One region of the Rothia sp. HMSC069D01 genome, then DNA from elsewhere that is predicted to be linked to it. Evidence: riboswitches for the same ligand, from Rfam matches in the RefSeq annotation. Region 1 holds a riboswitch; the other holds the start of a gene.
The links. Region 1 has a riboswitch for S-adenosylmethionine ahead of HMPREF2710_RS09170 (bifunctional o-acetylhomoserine/o-acetylserine sulfhydrylase). Riboswitches for the same ligand answer to the same signal wherever they lie in the genome.
Positions count from the first base shown of each region.

Region 2: it holds a riboswitch for S-adenosylmethionine, as region 1 does, so the genes downstream of both, HMPREF2710_RS01725 (ABC transporter ATP-binding protein) here and HMPREF2710_RS09170 (bifunctional o-acetylhomoserine/o-acetylserine sulfhydrylase) in region 1, are expected to answer to the same signal.

Region 1 is NZ_KV800109.1:333,212-340,891, forward strand. Features, by position in the region: gene HMPREF2710_RS09150 (alpha/beta hydrolase) at 1-283, opposite strand, end outside; partial or broken gene HMPREF2710_RS09585 (MerR family transcriptional regulator) at 378-659, shown strand; gene HMPREF2710_RS09590 (TipAS antibiotic-recognition domain-containing protein) at 732-1,193, shown strand; gene HMPREF2710_RS09160 (MerR family transcriptional regulator) at 1,331-1,681, opposite strand; gene HMPREF2710_RS09165 (homoserine O-acetyltransferase MetX) at 2,037-3,380, opposite strand; gene HMPREF2710_RS09170 (bifunctional o-acetylhomoserine/o-acetylserine sulfhydrylase) at 3,570-4,916, opposite strand; SAM riboswitch class IV at 5,020-5,132, opposite strand; gene HMPREF2710_RS09175 (ABC transporter ATP-binding protein) at 5,468-6,454, shown strand; gene HMPREF2710_RS09180 (ABC transporter permease) at 6,451-7,311, shown strand; gene HMPREF2710_RS09185 (hypothetical protein) at 7,313-7,680, shown strand, end outside.
Region 2 is NZ_KV800082.1:66,503-74,182, reverse strand. Features, by position in the region: gene HMPREF2710_RS01740 (AMP-binding protein) at 1-541, opposite strand, end outside; gene HMPREF2710_RS01735 (ABC transporter permease) at 986-1,828, opposite strand; gene HMPREF2710_RS01730 (aliphatic sulfonate ABC transporter substrate-binding protein) at 1,828-2,892, opposite strand; gene HMPREF2710_RS01725 (ABC transporter ATP-binding protein) at 2,957-3,793, opposite strand; SAM riboswitch class I at 3,798-3,894, opposite strand; SAM riboswitch class IV at 4,070-4,178, shown strand; gene HMPREF2710_RS01720 (LLM class flavin-dependent oxidoreductase) at 4,292-5,719, shown strand; gene HMPREF2710_RS01715 (YchJ family protein) at 5,900-6,328, shown strand; gene HMPREF2710_RS01710 (NCS2 family permease) at 6,466-7,680, opposite strand, start outside.

The DNA of each region.
Region 1 (7,680 bases):
TGGCGCGCTGATCGGATTCGAGCTGCTGGTTCAGCGGGTACCACTGGTAGCCGATAGCGTCCGCAGCGATGTAGGCGCCGGTCGAGTCCGCGGAGAACTGGCTGCCAACCGGCTGCGGTGCACGCATGGAGGCGTAGGTGAAACCCTCCTGCGGAAGGTGCGCCGCCAGGGACAGCAGGTCGTGCTCCTGGGAGCCGTAGCCGTGCAGCATGAGCACCAGGTGGGTGCCTACACGTTCGTTCTCGGGGCGGGTGTATTCGACGACGTATTTGTTTTCGCTCATGCACCCATCTTAGCGAGGACTCCTCCACAAACCTGCACCGCAGGTTCCGCCGCTAGCTTGACCCTCACCTAACGTGAGGTTTTAGAGTGAAACCATGGACGCGAACAGAACACCGCCTGACGGGCAACACGAATACACCGTAGGAGAAGCGGCATCATTGCACGGGCTAACAGTGCGCACGCTTCACCATTGGGAGCAGCGGGGCTTACTCAACCCGGCACATGATGAGTTCAACGGGTACCGGTACTACACCGATACAGACCTTGAACGAATCACCGTCATCATGGGATACCGCGCCACCGGCATGAGTCTTGACGCTATTCACAAAATACTGCAGGACGAAGCGAACAGCACCGAGCATCTGCTCGCTCAGCGGGATATGCTTCAACGCAAAATCGCCGCGTACGGGCGCATGCTTGAAACCATCGAACACCTTTTGGAGGACACCATGGCACCTAAGAATGAGCAGCTCAGCGCTGCCGAAAAAGCAGAGATTATGGGTGAGGGGTTCAGCCTCGCCCACCAGCAGGAAGCGCAGGAACGTTACGTGAAAACTGACGACTGGGCTGAATACCAGCGCCGAACTGCAACGATGAACCGTGCCGACTGGCAGAACGGCAAACAGCAGGTTGACGAGGTAGAGCAGGCCCTCGTCGAGGCATTCAACCGCGGCGTGCAGCCGGGCAGCGAGGAGGCGAACGCGCTCGCCGAGCGGCACCGCGCCTCTCTGTTCTTTTTTGAGGTCACCCCCGCCAAGCACGCTATTCTAGCCCGCGGCTACGTTGAGGATGCCCGCTTCAAGGCTCACTACGAGAAGCTCGCGACCGGGCTTGCAGAATGGTTGCGGGATGTCATCTACGAGAATGCTCGTGCACACGGTGTCGACCCTGATGAAGCCGCCTGGGGTTAAATCTTTGGCTGAAAATACCCAGTAGCTAGGGGTGAGTAGCTGAGTGTGAAAGCTGAGCACAGAAAAACGCCCGGTATTCCCAACGTTGGGAATACCGGGCGTCGGCGTGCATACCTGCATGAAAATTAGACGGCTATCTAGCGGGTGCCATCGAGGTGACGGCGGTGCTCCTGAATACGGCGATCCAGGTGCTCAAGGTTCTGCTGCAACCCCACAATCTCATCCTCAATCTTCTGACGGGCACGCTCCATCACATCAATAGATAGAGCGTGGTCGTCCGGATTGCTCAAAATCGTGCGAATATCGGCAAGACTCATTCCGGCCTGACGGCAGGTAGCAATAAACCGTGCCGAGGAGATGGACTCCTCGTCAAAAACGCGAGTTCCGTGAGCATCACGGGGCACAGCAATGAGCCCTTCTTTTTCGTAATAGCGCAGGGCGTGGGTGCTCACCCCCAACTGCTCCGCTACCTCTTGAATACTTACCACAGCTTTAATGCTATGGGGTTAGAGCGGGTCTAAAGCAAACCGAGAACCTTTACCTTCCAGTGCAACAGGAGGCTACTTCCGCGGTATCTCGCGGAGCTTTCAAAAAGTGCCAGAAAAACCGGAAAATATTCCCTGACTTGGCACAACACACTTCAAAAAGATAGAAAAAATGCCGGACGCTCGCATCATACGAACGCCCGGCATTCTATTACATAACCCTAAGGGTGAAGGTTAATTCACGGTGGGCGGAAGGACAGTTGAGAATACCCAGCCATTCCCTCACAATCCCACACCCACTGTTTGGATAAAACAACATTCAACAGGATGCGTGAAACGCCTTCGGGTGCCGGTTGAGTTAGCGAGTAACAGCGCCGTACAGACGAGTCATCGAGTCCAGCGCCTCACGCTCACGCTGCGCCTCGCTCGGGGTAGCAGATTCATCTTCAACACCCAGGGCGCGCGCCAGAATCTTCTCCACCTGCTTCGCCTCAATCAGGAAGCCGTCATGGCCGTGGTTCGACTCGATAATATCCACGGCGACCGGGGTGGGCAGCGCCTCCGCCAGACGGTGCGACTCGTGCGGGAAGAACAAGCGATCCGTGTTCACCGCCGCAATCGTCCACTCGCAATCGGTATGCGCCAGCGCCTGCGCCAGAGTGCCGCGGCCACGAGCCACATCATGCGAAATCAGTGCCTCGTTGACCGCCAGGTAGCTGTTCGCGTCAAAACGCTCAACCAGCTTGGCGCCGTGGTGGTCCAGGTAGCTTTCGATGGCGTAGCGGCCACGCGGCTCACCCAGCGAACCGCCCACGGTGCTTTCGCCACGGTTCTCTTCGCGGCCGAAGCGGTGCTCCAGCTCGGCGGGGCTGCGGTAGGTGGTGTGCGCAATACGGCGTGCCAGGGCAAGACCGGTCAGCGGCGCGGGACCGTCATAGTAGTCGCCACCGGCAAAGTTCGCGTCCGAACGAATCGCAATATTCTGGGTGTGTGCCCACGAAATCTGTTCCGCCGTAGCCGAAGGACCGGAGGCGATGACCGCGCATCCGCGCACCAGCTCGGGGTTGGTTGCCGCCCACTCGAGGGCGCGAGCGCCACCGAGGGAACCACCAATCACGTAGCGGAAACTCGTCACGCCCAGTGCACGCGCCAGACGCGCCTCCGCACGTACGGAGTCGCGGATGGTTACCTGTGGGAAGCGGGAACCCCAGTGCTCACCGGCACCCGGGTAGCCTTCGGGAATAATGCTTGCCGGTCCGGTGGAGCCGTAGCAACCGCCCAGAATATTGGGGGCAATCACGAAGTAGCGGTTGGTGTCTACGACCGAGCCGGGGCCCACGATGCCTTCCCACCAGCCGTCCGACTCGATAGCGCGAATCAGCGGGGCGGGCATGTCGGGGGTGGGGACGCCGCGGGAGACATGCGTATCGCCAGTGAGCGCATGCAAAATCAGGATGGCATTATCGCCAGCCTCATTGAGCGTACCCCAGGTTTCGTAGCCGATGGTGACCTGCGGCAGGGTTACGCCGGATTCGAGCTCCAAGTCGCCGATGTTCAGCTGACGCAGGTGGCCTTGCGCTTCGGGGTGCTCGCGCTGGGTGCCCGCCACGGGGATGGGCGCGGTAACAGGCTGGTTGATAGTGCCGGATTGCTTGGAACTGGACAGCGTGGTGCCGGACTGGCTAGTGCTCTGGGTGGTCATGGGGTTCCCTTCACTGGGTTGGCCGGCAAGGTAGTGCCGGGTGTGAGCGGGGTACTCGTCTACGGGTAGAAGAAGCAACGGGTGGGGCGGCATCAGCGCCGCGCAGTGACAAAACGCTCCCTAACGGGGAATCCGCAGGTGGACCGAAAAGCCGTAGCTTGCCGGTCCACCTGCGGGTTACATCACCGTTTAGGAGAGGGTGTCAAAGCCCAGCTGCAGGTCGGCGAGAATATCATCAATGTTCTCAATGCCAACTGCCAGGCGCACAAAGTTCGGGTACACGCCGATCTTCTCCAGCTCCTCAGCGGCAAGCTGGGAGTGGGTGGTGGAGGCGGGGTGAATTACGAGCGAGCGCACGTCACCGATGTTCGCCACGTTGGAGTGCAGCTTCAGGGCATCTACGAAGTCGCGGGTCTGCTCCAGGGTTGCGTCCTTGAGGGTGAAGCCGAGCACCGCGCCGGGACCCTTGGGCAGATACTTCTGTGCGCGCTCGTACCAGGGGGAGGATTCCACGCCAGCCCAGATGACCTTGTCGACCTGCGGGTTTGCTTCGAGCCAGTGGGCGACCTTGGTGGCGTTCTCAATGTGGCGTTCGATGCGCAGGGAGAGGGTCTCCAGGCCGATGCCGATGTTGAAGGCGTTGGTCGGGGAGATGGCGGCGCCGGTGTCGCGCAGCAGGGAGACGCGCGCCTTCAGGATGTAGGAGAGGTTCGCACCGAATGCGGAGTCCTTGCCCAGGTCGCGTGCGTAGACAAGGCCGTGGTAGCCGGGGGCGGGCTGGTTGAACTTGGGGAACTTCTCGGGGTCTGCACCGTAGTCGAAGTTACCGGAGTCAACAATCACGCCGCCGATGGAGGTTCCGTGGCCACCCAGGTACTTGGTTGCGGAGTGAACCACCACGTCCGCGCCGTGCTCGATGGGGCGCAGCAGGTAGGGGGTGGGTACGGTGTTGTCCAGGATCAGGGGCACGCCGTTTTCGTGCGCAATCTTGGCGATGGGCTCGATGTCGAGCACGTCGTTGCGGGGGTTAGGCACGGATTCTCCGTAGAACAGCTTGGTGTTGGGACGAACCGCGGCGCGCCATGCGTCCAGGTCGTCCGGGTTCTCAACGAAGGTGGTTTCGATGCCGAGGTCGGCGAGGGTGTACTTGAGCAGGTTGTAGGTGCCGCCGTATATGGAGGGCGATGCAACCACATGGTCGCCTGCGCCGGCAATGTTCAGGATTGCGTAGGTGATAGCTGCCTGACCGGATGCCAGCAGTAGCGCGCCAACGCCGCCTTCCAGGGAAGCGATGCGGTTTTCGATTACTTCCTGGGTGGGGTTGTTCATGCGGGTGTAAATGGGTCCCAGCTCGGCGAGAGCGAAACGGTTCGCTGCCTGCTCGGCGCTGTCAAAGACATAAGAGGTGGTCTGGTAGATGGGTAGTGCCCGAGCTCCCGTTGCGGCATCCGGCGCCTGACCTGCGTGAATCTGGCGGGTTTCGAACTTCCAACCGGCGGGGTTGGCGGGAGTCGGGACGGTAGTGTTGTTGCTCATGCGTGGCTCCTAATGGGGATTCTTAGGGGGCCGCATGCCGACGGTACAGGAATCGTCGTCGAATAATCCTGTCACGATTGATGTACCGTTATCGGTCACATCGGTCCCGCGCTTGCGTCACGCTTTTGCGTGCCGCCTGGTCTTCACCCAGGGCACCCCACCGCGGAGGAGGGTTGCCGGCCAGCTAGCTGGGGCTTATCGCTGGCGCTCTTGACCTGTATTCAGGGTGTCATAGGGCGTTGGGTGGGGTCAAGGGTTTTGTGGGTGAACGGCACTTTAAGACATTTCATTGCAAAGATGACGTTTTTTAACGCCCGTAACAAAAAACCGCCTGCAACAAAACGTTAGTGACGATGCATGGGCAATCCGAGGGCGAGGCAATCGAGATGCGGAGGTACCCCCCCCCACCCATATAGTAACCCCCATCACTTTTACCTGGGGTTTCGGTACACTGGGACTACGCATACACTCGTGCGGGGCTTCGCACACGTCCCCCTCGCGTACCCTTCCGGCGCAGAAGCCGGAAAACCGACTTCAAAGGTTTGTCCATCATGTCTCTCGTTCTCGATGCGGCACAGCTTAGCCGCGTCTTTGGCACAGGCGAACGCGCCTTCACCGCCGTCGACCGCGTGTCCCTTCGCATCAGCTCCGGCGAGATCCACGCCCTCCTCGGCCCCAACGGCGCGGGCAAAACAACCACCGTGCAGATGTGCTCAACCCTGCTCACCCCCACCAGCGGCACCCTCACCGTGAACGGCATCGACGCCATCGCCCACCCGCAGCGGGCGCGCCGTCACGTGGGTCTCGCGTTGGGCGGGGATAGCGGCTTCTACCCGCGCGCCAGTGCCCGCGATAACCTGCTCTTCTTCGCCGATGTTGCGGGGGTTTCCGGGCGGAGCCGGCGGCGCGAGGTGGACCACGCCCTAGCCCGCGTGGAACTCACCGATGCGGCGGCGCGACCCTTTCAGGAGTTTTCTCGCGGCATGAAGCAGCGCCTGCACATCGCTCGCGCGCTGCTCGGCTCCCCCGCCCTGCTCCTGCTGGACGAGCCGACCAACGGGCTCGACCCCGATATCGCCCTGACCGTGCGAACCCTCATCCGCTCCCTCGCGGAGGACGGCGCCGCCGTTCTGCTGACGAGCCACCTGCTCGGCGAAATTGAGGACCTAGCGCACACCATCACCGTTTTGGGCGCCGGTTCCGTTGCGGTGAGCGGCAGTCTCGAGGACGTTGCCGCACACGCCGGTATTGCCGCCACGACTGTGGTTCAGGTGGATCCCACCGCCACCGAGGGTCTTGATACACTACGCGGATTCCTCCACGATAAGGCGGCGGTACTTTTTGCCCCGCGTGGTTCCGGCTGGGAACTGACCCTCTACTGGCACGGCGAGCGCGCCACGTTCGAGGCGGGCGAGGCTCACCGCATCCTGGCGGATGGACTTGCCACCGCACGCATTGGGGCACGAACCGAACCGTACACACGCCCGGCAACCTTGGAAGAGGCATACCTGGCAATGGCGGAGGGGCTCAAGCGATGAACGCTCAGACGCAACGCTCGGAAGAGTTCCAGCGGCAGGGTCGACGGTACGACCTGTGGCAGGAGTGCGCCCGCCAACTGCGACTCATGGGCTTTAGCCTGCGCCAGTTCCTGACGGTCCCCTACTTCATTCAGCTGCTCATCAGTACGGTACTCGGCTCGGTCATCCTTCAGGCGCTCGCCGTGCATGCGGCGGCGCAGAGCTCCGCGGGTCACTCCGTTGACCCGACCCTCGCGTGGACCCGCGCGGGCATTGTGGGCATGTGGTCGGTCTGCATCGTGTCTGCGGGCATCATCAATTTTGAGCGTTTCCGCGGGACCCTCGTGTACCTGTGTTCGGGGTCGATTTCTCCGGTGCGGGTGCTGGCGGCTATCGTTTCGAGCGCCTCCATTGTGGGTTTGGCGGCTCTACCTCTGTCGTGGGCGTTTTGGGCTCTTGTGACGCTTAACCCGCAGGTCACCGACTTTTCTGCGCTCTGGCCGCGCTACGTTCTGGGCGTTCCCCTGCTGTGGCTTGCCTGCCTGTCGGTCACGTTCATGATTGCGGTGTTCTTCGTGGCAACGCCGAACGCTATCGCCTACGAGGAGCTATTGCTCGTGCCGGTTTTTATTCTTTCCGGGGTTCTCTTCACGACCATTGAAGCGCCCGCCTGGCTGGATGCCGCGGGCGTGCTCATTCCCCTGCAGGCGCCGGTTCACCTCCTACTTGGGCGTACCGCCATCACTAACCCGACGGATGCGCTCCTGCCCGTAATTCAGACCCTGGTCGTGAGCTTCATCTGGGCGTTGTGCGCGTTCCTCTTTGCTCGGAAGGCTCTCGCCTCCGCCCGCCGTCGCGGCACCCTGGGGGCGATGTAGCGTGCGTGTTCTCTCTTCTGCTGCTCTGCCTAGCGTGGCGCGTCGGGCACTGTCGACCGCCTCTATTGGCTGGTCGTCGTCGATTACCTTCGCAACCCTCGGAACGGCTGTCACGACCCTGGTTCTCGTACCCGGTCTTAACGTGCTTTTCACGGTGCTTCTGGGTGCTGATCTTGCCGCGAACGATACGGTGCGCATCGGCTGTGCAACCGCCCTGATTGCCACCCTCAGCTCGGTGGCCGCCGGCATTGTTGCGCGCGTCGCCACAGACCGGTGGATTGGCGTCTTCGAGTACGTGTGCACGGCGCGCCCCGTGGATGCGGGCTACTGGCTGGGCGCGGCGGCGGTACCCGCGCTGCTAGCCTCCGT
Region 2 (7,680 bases), on a different contig from region 1:
CTTCCACACGGAACTTCAGCGCCTCGGCGGAGAAACCACCGAAGACGAGGGAGTGGATCGCGCCAATACGCGCGCAGGCGAGGGTGAAAATAATGGTTTCGGGGATGACGGGCAGGTAGATGACCACACGGTCACCCTTGCGCACGCCCAGGGACAGCAGGCCGTTTGCTGCTTTCGCGATGCGGCGCTGCAGTTCGGAGTAGGTGATGACCTCACGGTCGCCGGGCTCACCCTCGAAGTAGAGGGCTACCTTGTCGCCGCGGCCTGCCTCCACGTGGCGGTCTACGCAGTTGTAGGCGACGTTCAGCTTACCGCCCTCGAACCACTTAATTTCGGGAATCGTGAACTGTTCGATGCCGTCCTCATCGAAGCCGAGGGACTTCGGCTTCTCGAAGCGGTGCGCGGTGTGCCAGGGCTCAGCCCAGGTGAGGCGCTGCGCCTGCTTCTCCCAGAACTCGACGCGTGCCTCGTCAGATTCGAGCGCGGGGTTCGGAGTGGGGTTCAGCGGGTCGGTGAACGAGTAGGGGGTGGGCAGTCCCATTATTCTCCCATCGGTTGCTGGCATTAGCACCCTTGCTCGCCGCGCCGCTGTCTGTGTGACCGTGGGGTCTGTGTGTGCGTTGGCGAGGGGGTTGCTGCGACGTCACGGAGCCAGGTCTCTCGGTCGCTCTGGATGGTTTGCCTTCTTAGTAAAGCGCGCTCGAGGGGGTGGACGCAAAGGGGACCGTCATATTCGGAATGGTGAGTACCAGTTCGTAATATAACGACATATTTAAAGACCCCGCCCCGCGCTCACTGCTGTGGGGCGCGGGGCGGGATTCATCATCATCATTCAGTAGGCGACAGGTTTCCCCGCCGACTTCTTTCTCCGGCGCGTAGCGATGATTAGCTCACCTTTGGGGAGCAGCCACGCGGCGGACATCTCTCCTAAAACTCAGCGCGTGCTGAGTGTTACGTTTAGCTGTGGTGCTAGTTGCTGGTGGCGTTAGTTGCTGGGGTACTTCGCCTTCACCCAGCGCTCGAACACGCCCACCAGCGCGTCGGTAATCTTACCGAGCACCGCCAGCGCCACAATAGCCAGCAGCAGGCGGTCGGTGCGGCCGTTGTTCTGCGAGTCGGTCAGCAGGTAACCCAGACCCATGGATGCACCCAGCAGCTCAGCGGCGACCAGGAACAGCCACGCCTGAGCCAGCGCCAGACGCAGACCCGAAACAACCGACGGCAGAACCGCGGGAAGCTGAACCGTGGTGAACAGGCGCAGACCCTTCAGGCCGAAGGCGCGTGCCGCCTCCACGAGCTTCGGGTCAACGTGCGCCAGAGCCGCAGAAACCGTGGTGTACACCGGGAAGAACGCACCAATAGCAACCAGGGTCACCTTGGAATTCTCACCAATACCAATCCACAGCAGAAGCAGCGGAACCCACGCCAGGGAGGGCACGGCACGCAGCGCACCAATGGTCGGTGCGGCAATCAGACGCACCGGTGCAGACAAGCCAATCAGCGCACCCAGCACCAGGCCGAGTACGGCACCAATACCGAAACCAATCAGCACACGCTGAGTAGAAATCGCCACGTGGCGGCCCAACTCGCCGCGCTGCGCCAGCTCAATACCGGCATTGACCACACGGTCGGGGGAGGGCAACTGAACCTGGGTGAACACGCCGTTGGTGCTCAGGATGTACCAGAGGGCAATCAGCGCCAGGGGAAGAATCAGGCCCAGGTACTGCTTACCGGCGAACGGGTTCGACGGCAGCTTCACGGAAGAGACACGCTTCTCGGCACGCTCAGCGCGAGCGCTGGAGGCGGCGGTAATCGTTGCGGCGGTCATTACTTCTCAACCACCTTTGCGATCTTCTCAACGGCTGCGCTGTCAGCCTTCTTTGCGAACTGGTCGTCCACAATGCTGTTCAGTGCCTTGTCCACGTCGGACTGGGAGGGAACGTCGCCGGACTCCACCAGGATCGGGCCGACACCCTTGAGAACCTCAACCTGCTTAGCGCCCGGAACCGGGTCGATATCCAGGTGGGTGCGCTCCATGACGACCTGGGCGGTCTCGTGCTTAATGCCGGACTCCTCCTCGACAATCTTCACAGCCTCTTCGGGGTTCTTCTTAGCCCAGGCGCGAGCGTACTCGTACACGTCCACGATGGTCTGTGCGGCGGTCGGGTTGGACTGAATGAACTTCTCGGTGGCGTTCAGGAAGCCGTAGGTGTTGAAGTTCAGGTTGCGGTAGAAGAGCACGTCGCCGCTTTCCACCTCGGCGGCAGCCATGATCGGGTCCAGGCCGCTCCACGCGTTGACCTGACCGTTATCCAGGGCGGTGCGGCCGTCAGCGTGCTGCAGGTTCTGAATGGTCAGGTCCGAAGCAGAGATACCCTCCTGCTTGAGTGCCTGCAGCAGCAGGAAGTACGGGTCGGTACCCTTGGTCACGGCAACGGTCTTACCCTTCAAATCCGCAACCTTAGTGATGCCCGAATCCTTGCGGGTCACCAGAGCCGACCACTCCGGCTGCGAGTAGAGGCTAATGACCTTGATGGGAGAGCCATTAGCACGTGCCAGCAGCGCCGCCGAACCGGCGGTCGAGCCGACATCAATATTGCCGCTACGCAGCGCCTCATTCGCCTTGTTCGAACCGGCCGACTTGACCCACTCAACCTTCTTACCCTCCGCGGCGAGGGCAGTCTCAAGCCAACCCTTCTTGCGGATAATCAGGGACAGCGGGTTGTAGGTCGCGTAGTCAATGGTCACGGTGTTCTGGTCGCCACCACCGGCAGCACCGGAGGCGTTAGCGGAACCGGACCCTTCACCGGCGCAGGCGCTGAGCAGAGTAGCAAAAGCGGCGGCTGCGGCAAGGGACTTGAGGGCGGTACGGCGAGACGGGGAGTAAGTCATGATGAAATCTTTTCGCTTCTGAAGATGATGATGTGATGTGTAAGAAATGCGTTTCGTGGCGGCTTTAGGCGTTATCTTCCACGCCGAGCTCAGCCAACAGTTCGCTACGCAGCGCCGTGATCTCTGCATCGGCGCGGTCACGCGGGTGAGAACGGTCAACGGTCACGATGCGCTGGATGGTGGCGGGCGCCTCCGGGGTGTCCTTACCGAGGACAATCACCCGGTCAGAGAGGTACAGCGCCTCTTCCACATCGTGGGTGACCAGCAGAATCGTGGTCGGGTCTTGACGGTGCACGTCCAACAGCAAATCCTGCATGTTGATGCGGGTCAGCGCATCCAGAGCACCGAAGGGCTCGTCGAGCAGCAGCACGCCGGGGTTGCGTGCGAGCGCTCGTGCCAGGGACACGCGCTGAGCCATACCGCCTGAAATTTCCTTGGGACGGTGGGTTGCGTATTCGCCCAGGCCGACCAGGTCGAGCAGGCTCGCTACGGATGCTGCGCCTTCAGATTTTTTGGTGCCCTGCGGCAGTCCGAGCGCCACGTTGTCGGCGACGGTGCGCCAGGGGAGCAGGCGCGGTTCCTGAAAGCCGATAGCTACGCGGGGGTCGAGGCCGGTCACTGCCTTCTCGCCGATACGCACGGTACCTGCGGTGATGCGGTTCAGGCCTGCCGCTGCACGCAGGAGGGTGGATTTGCCGCATCCGGAGGAGCCGATGACGGAGATAATCTCGCCGGGGGCTGCGGTGAAGGAGACTCCGCGAAGAACTTCGTGGGTTCCGCCGGGCACGGGGAAAGATTGTCCGACGTCTTCAAAGCTCAAGGGGACGGCGGCGGTGGATACGGCACGGCGGCCGTTCTTTTCACTGGTGGGTACGTCAGTTACTGCACTGTTGAGTGTCATGTCACTTCCATCGTTCCTGGCGTTAGCACCGGGGGCGGAAGAATCCGTGCCGGTTGCTGCGACGTCGTGGAGCCAGGTCTCTCAGTCGCTCTGGATGGTTTGCTTCTCCCACCCTATGGGCTGTGGTGTGCCTCAATCAACCCTGCGGGCGCGTATGAATTTCTATGACCGTATATTTCGCATTTATCACGAAATATTTCGGTTCTACGTCACAAAAAGATTTTTTCGTCACAAACGTGACCTCCCTCCCGCGCGCCCCGTACACTCAAACCACGAGATCATGAGTCCCGGCGCTAAGCTCTGGCTAGCCGGGCGGCAACCCTCTCCCGTAGCGGGGTGCCCCAGATGATGATCTGGCCTCAACGGAAAGAGGCAAGTACGGCGCGAACGCGCCACCTGCACGAAGGCCACCACCGAACGCAGAAGGCATCAGGAGGCGGCGCGCGGGGTGCAGGGTACAAACCCGATCGTCCCCGATCATTCGCGAAAGGAAAATCGATGGCTGAGCAGAAGAAGCGCATCGTAGTTAACGCATTCGAGATGACCTGCATCGGTCACCAGAGCTTCGACCTCTGGCGTCACCCGCGCTCCCGCGCAACCGAGTACAACACCATCAAGTACTGGACTGACCTGGCTAAGACCCTTGAGCGCGGCCTGTTCGACGCCGTGTTCATCGCTGACGTGGTCGGCATCTACGACGTGTACAAGAACTCTGCCGCTCCCGCCATTGAGGGTGCCGCTCAGGTTCCCGTGAATGACCCCGCAACCCAGATTTCTGCAATGGCTGCAGTGACCGAGCACCTCGGCTTCGGTGTGACTGCTGCCGCTACTTTCGAGCAGCCCTACACCCTGGCTCGCCGCTACGCCTCCCTCGACCACCTCACTGAGGGCCGCGTCGGCTTCAACGTTGTGACTTCTTACCTGCCTTCGGCTGCTGAGAACCAGGGTCTGCCCACCCAGATTCCGCACGACGAGCGCTACGAGATCGCCGACGAGTTCCTGGACGTCTGCTACAAGCTGTGGGAAGGCTCCTGGGAAGACGGCGCAGTAGTCAAGGACCGCGAGCGCGGCGTGTACGCTGACCCCTCCAAGGTCCACCCGATTGGCCACAAGGGCAAGTACTTCTCCGTGCCCGGCATCTCCCTGACTGAGCCGAGCCCGCAGCGCACCCCCGTGATCTTCCAGGCTGGCGCATCCAGCCGCGGCCAGCAGTTCTCCGGCAAGCACGCTGAGGCTGTGTTCATCAGCGCCCTGCGCCCGGACCTGACCCGCGTTGTGACCGACCGTATTCGCGCCGCTGCAGAGGAGCAGGGCCGTAGCCGCGACGACGTCAAGATCCTCGCAATGCTCTCCGTCATCGTGGATGAGACCGAGGAGAAGGCAAAGGCAAAGTACGAGGAGTACAAGAAGTACATCAACCTCGACTCTGCACAGGCTATCATCGGCGGCTGGTCCGGTGTTGACCTGTCCCAGTTCGACGAGGACGAGGTTCTGAACTACGTGCAGACCGAGTCGATTCAGTCCTTCCTGACCCCCTTCACCCTGCAGGCGAAGGACAAGAAGTGGACCCGCAAGGCCATCGCTGAGCACACCACCCTCGGCGGCATGGGCGATGTCATTGTTGGTGACCCGGTTCAGGTTGCTGACGAGCTTGAGCGCTGGATCGACGAGGGTGGCCTGGACGGCATCAACCTGGCGTACCACGTCTCCCCGGGTTCCTTCGAGGACTTCATCGAGTACGTTGTTCCCGAGCTGCAGAAGCGCGGCCGCTACCGCACCGAGTACGAGGGCAACACCCTGCGTGAGAACATCTTCGGTAAGGGCCACACCAAGGTTGCTGACTCCCACCCGGCTGCTAAGTACCGCGGCGCATACGTGGGTAAGCCTTCGGCTGCTGACACCCCGGCTCGCGCGATCGCTGAATAAGCGTTGCCGCTGAAGCGTGCCGTGTAGGTTCGCTCAAACTTAACGATTGAAAACAAGAACGCCCGTTCTGCTGGAGGATTTGTATCCCCGGCAGGGCGGGCGTTTCTTTGCGCTGTGCCGCCGTCGCTTTCTTGATACAGGGCACCTTCTTGACGCGGCGCTTTCTTTATACTGGTTGGCATGATTGAACTTAACCATGATGACCGCTGCCCCTGCTCGAGCGGCGAGGTGTACGGCACCTGCTGCGGCAGGTTCCTGGGCGAGTTTGCCGCCTCCGGCACGCTGACTGCTCCCGCGCCGGAGCAGCTGATGCGCTCGCGTTTTACCGCGTTTGCGACCGGGGATGCGGCGTACCTGCTGGCGAGCTGGCATCCGAGTACTCGCCCGGCTACCTTGGAGTTGGAGGATGATATCCGCTGGTATCGCCTGGATATTCTGGGTGCTTCGGGTGGCCCGTTTGATGCGTCCGGTACGGTGGAGTTCGTTGCGTATTACCGTTCGGTGCCGGGTGTCCCTGCGGAGGAGCGGGTGAAGGGCAGCATGCATGAGCTGTCGCGCTTTGAGAAGGTGGGCGGCACCTGGCTCTATGTGGATGGAGACGTCCGCTAAATCTCGTAACTTTCCCTGCCTCTCATACGTGCAGAGTGTGGGCATAGAAGAAATGGCAGAATCATTCCGAAACCGGAACGATTCTGCCATTCTTTGTTGACGCCTCTCAACGAGGCTAACTATCGGGACTGTTGGACTTAGCTAGTCCAGCCGTTAATGATGCCCATACCGAAGTAGATCACGAACACCGCAGACACCAGGTACATCAGCCAGTGCACGTCCTTACCGCGGCCCTGCACCAGGCGAATGAAAGTGTACGCCACGAAGCCGGCACCAATACCGTTCGCAATCGAGTACGACAGCGGCATGAAAATAATGGTCAAGAACGCCGGAATACCCAGACCCCAATCGGTCCAGTCAATATTCACGGCCTGGCGAATCATCAGGAAGCCGACCACGACCAGCGCCGGAGCAACCGCCTCGAAAGGAACGATGGTGACCAGCGGCGAAATGAAAATCGCCAGCAGGAACAGCACACCGGTCACAATGTTCGCAAAGCCGGTGCGTGCACCCGCACCAATACCGGTAGCGGATTCCACGAAAATCTGGTTCGCCGAACCGGACGCGCCACCACCGACAACGGAACCGAAAGCGTCCACGAGCAGGACCTTGTCAATGTCCTCAACCTTGCCGTCCTTCATGGTGCCAGCCTCGGCGGCAAGGCCAACCGAAACGCCCATCGCGTCAAAGAACACGGACAGCAGAATGGTGAACACCAGCAGCGATGCGGCCAGCGGACCGATGTGGGTGAACGCGCCGAACAGGTCAGCGGAACCGATGAGGGAGAAGTTCGGGGTGGTGAACTCCATGTCCGCCAGGGAAGGCACGTTCAGGGACCAGCCGGTCGCCGCCTCCTTCACGGAACCGGAGGGGACAACCGCCTCCAGAATCAGGGACAGCGCGGTGGAAGCGAGCACACCCCACAGGATTGCGCCCTTCACGTTGCGGATGAACAGCGCAATGGTGAGGAACAGGCCGAACAGGAAGACGAGGGTGGGCCAGCCGAGCAGGTGACCGCCCGCGCCGAGGCTCACCGGAACGGTGGTGCCAGCTGCGTCAGGCATGCGGCGGATAATGCCGGAGTCGACCAGACCGATGAAGGAAATGAAGAAGCCGATACCGACCACAATCGCGGTCTTGAGCGACTCGGGGACCGCTTCAAACACCGCGGTGCGGAAGCCGGTCAGCACCAGAACGGTCATGATCAGACCGGCAAGAACGACCAGGCCCATGATGTCTGCCCAGGTCAGGTTCGGGGTGGTGGCAATGGTGGAGGCGAGCAGCGCGTTCACGCCCAGGCCAGCCGCCATGGCGAAGGGCTGCTTGGCGATAACACCCATGAGGATGGTCAT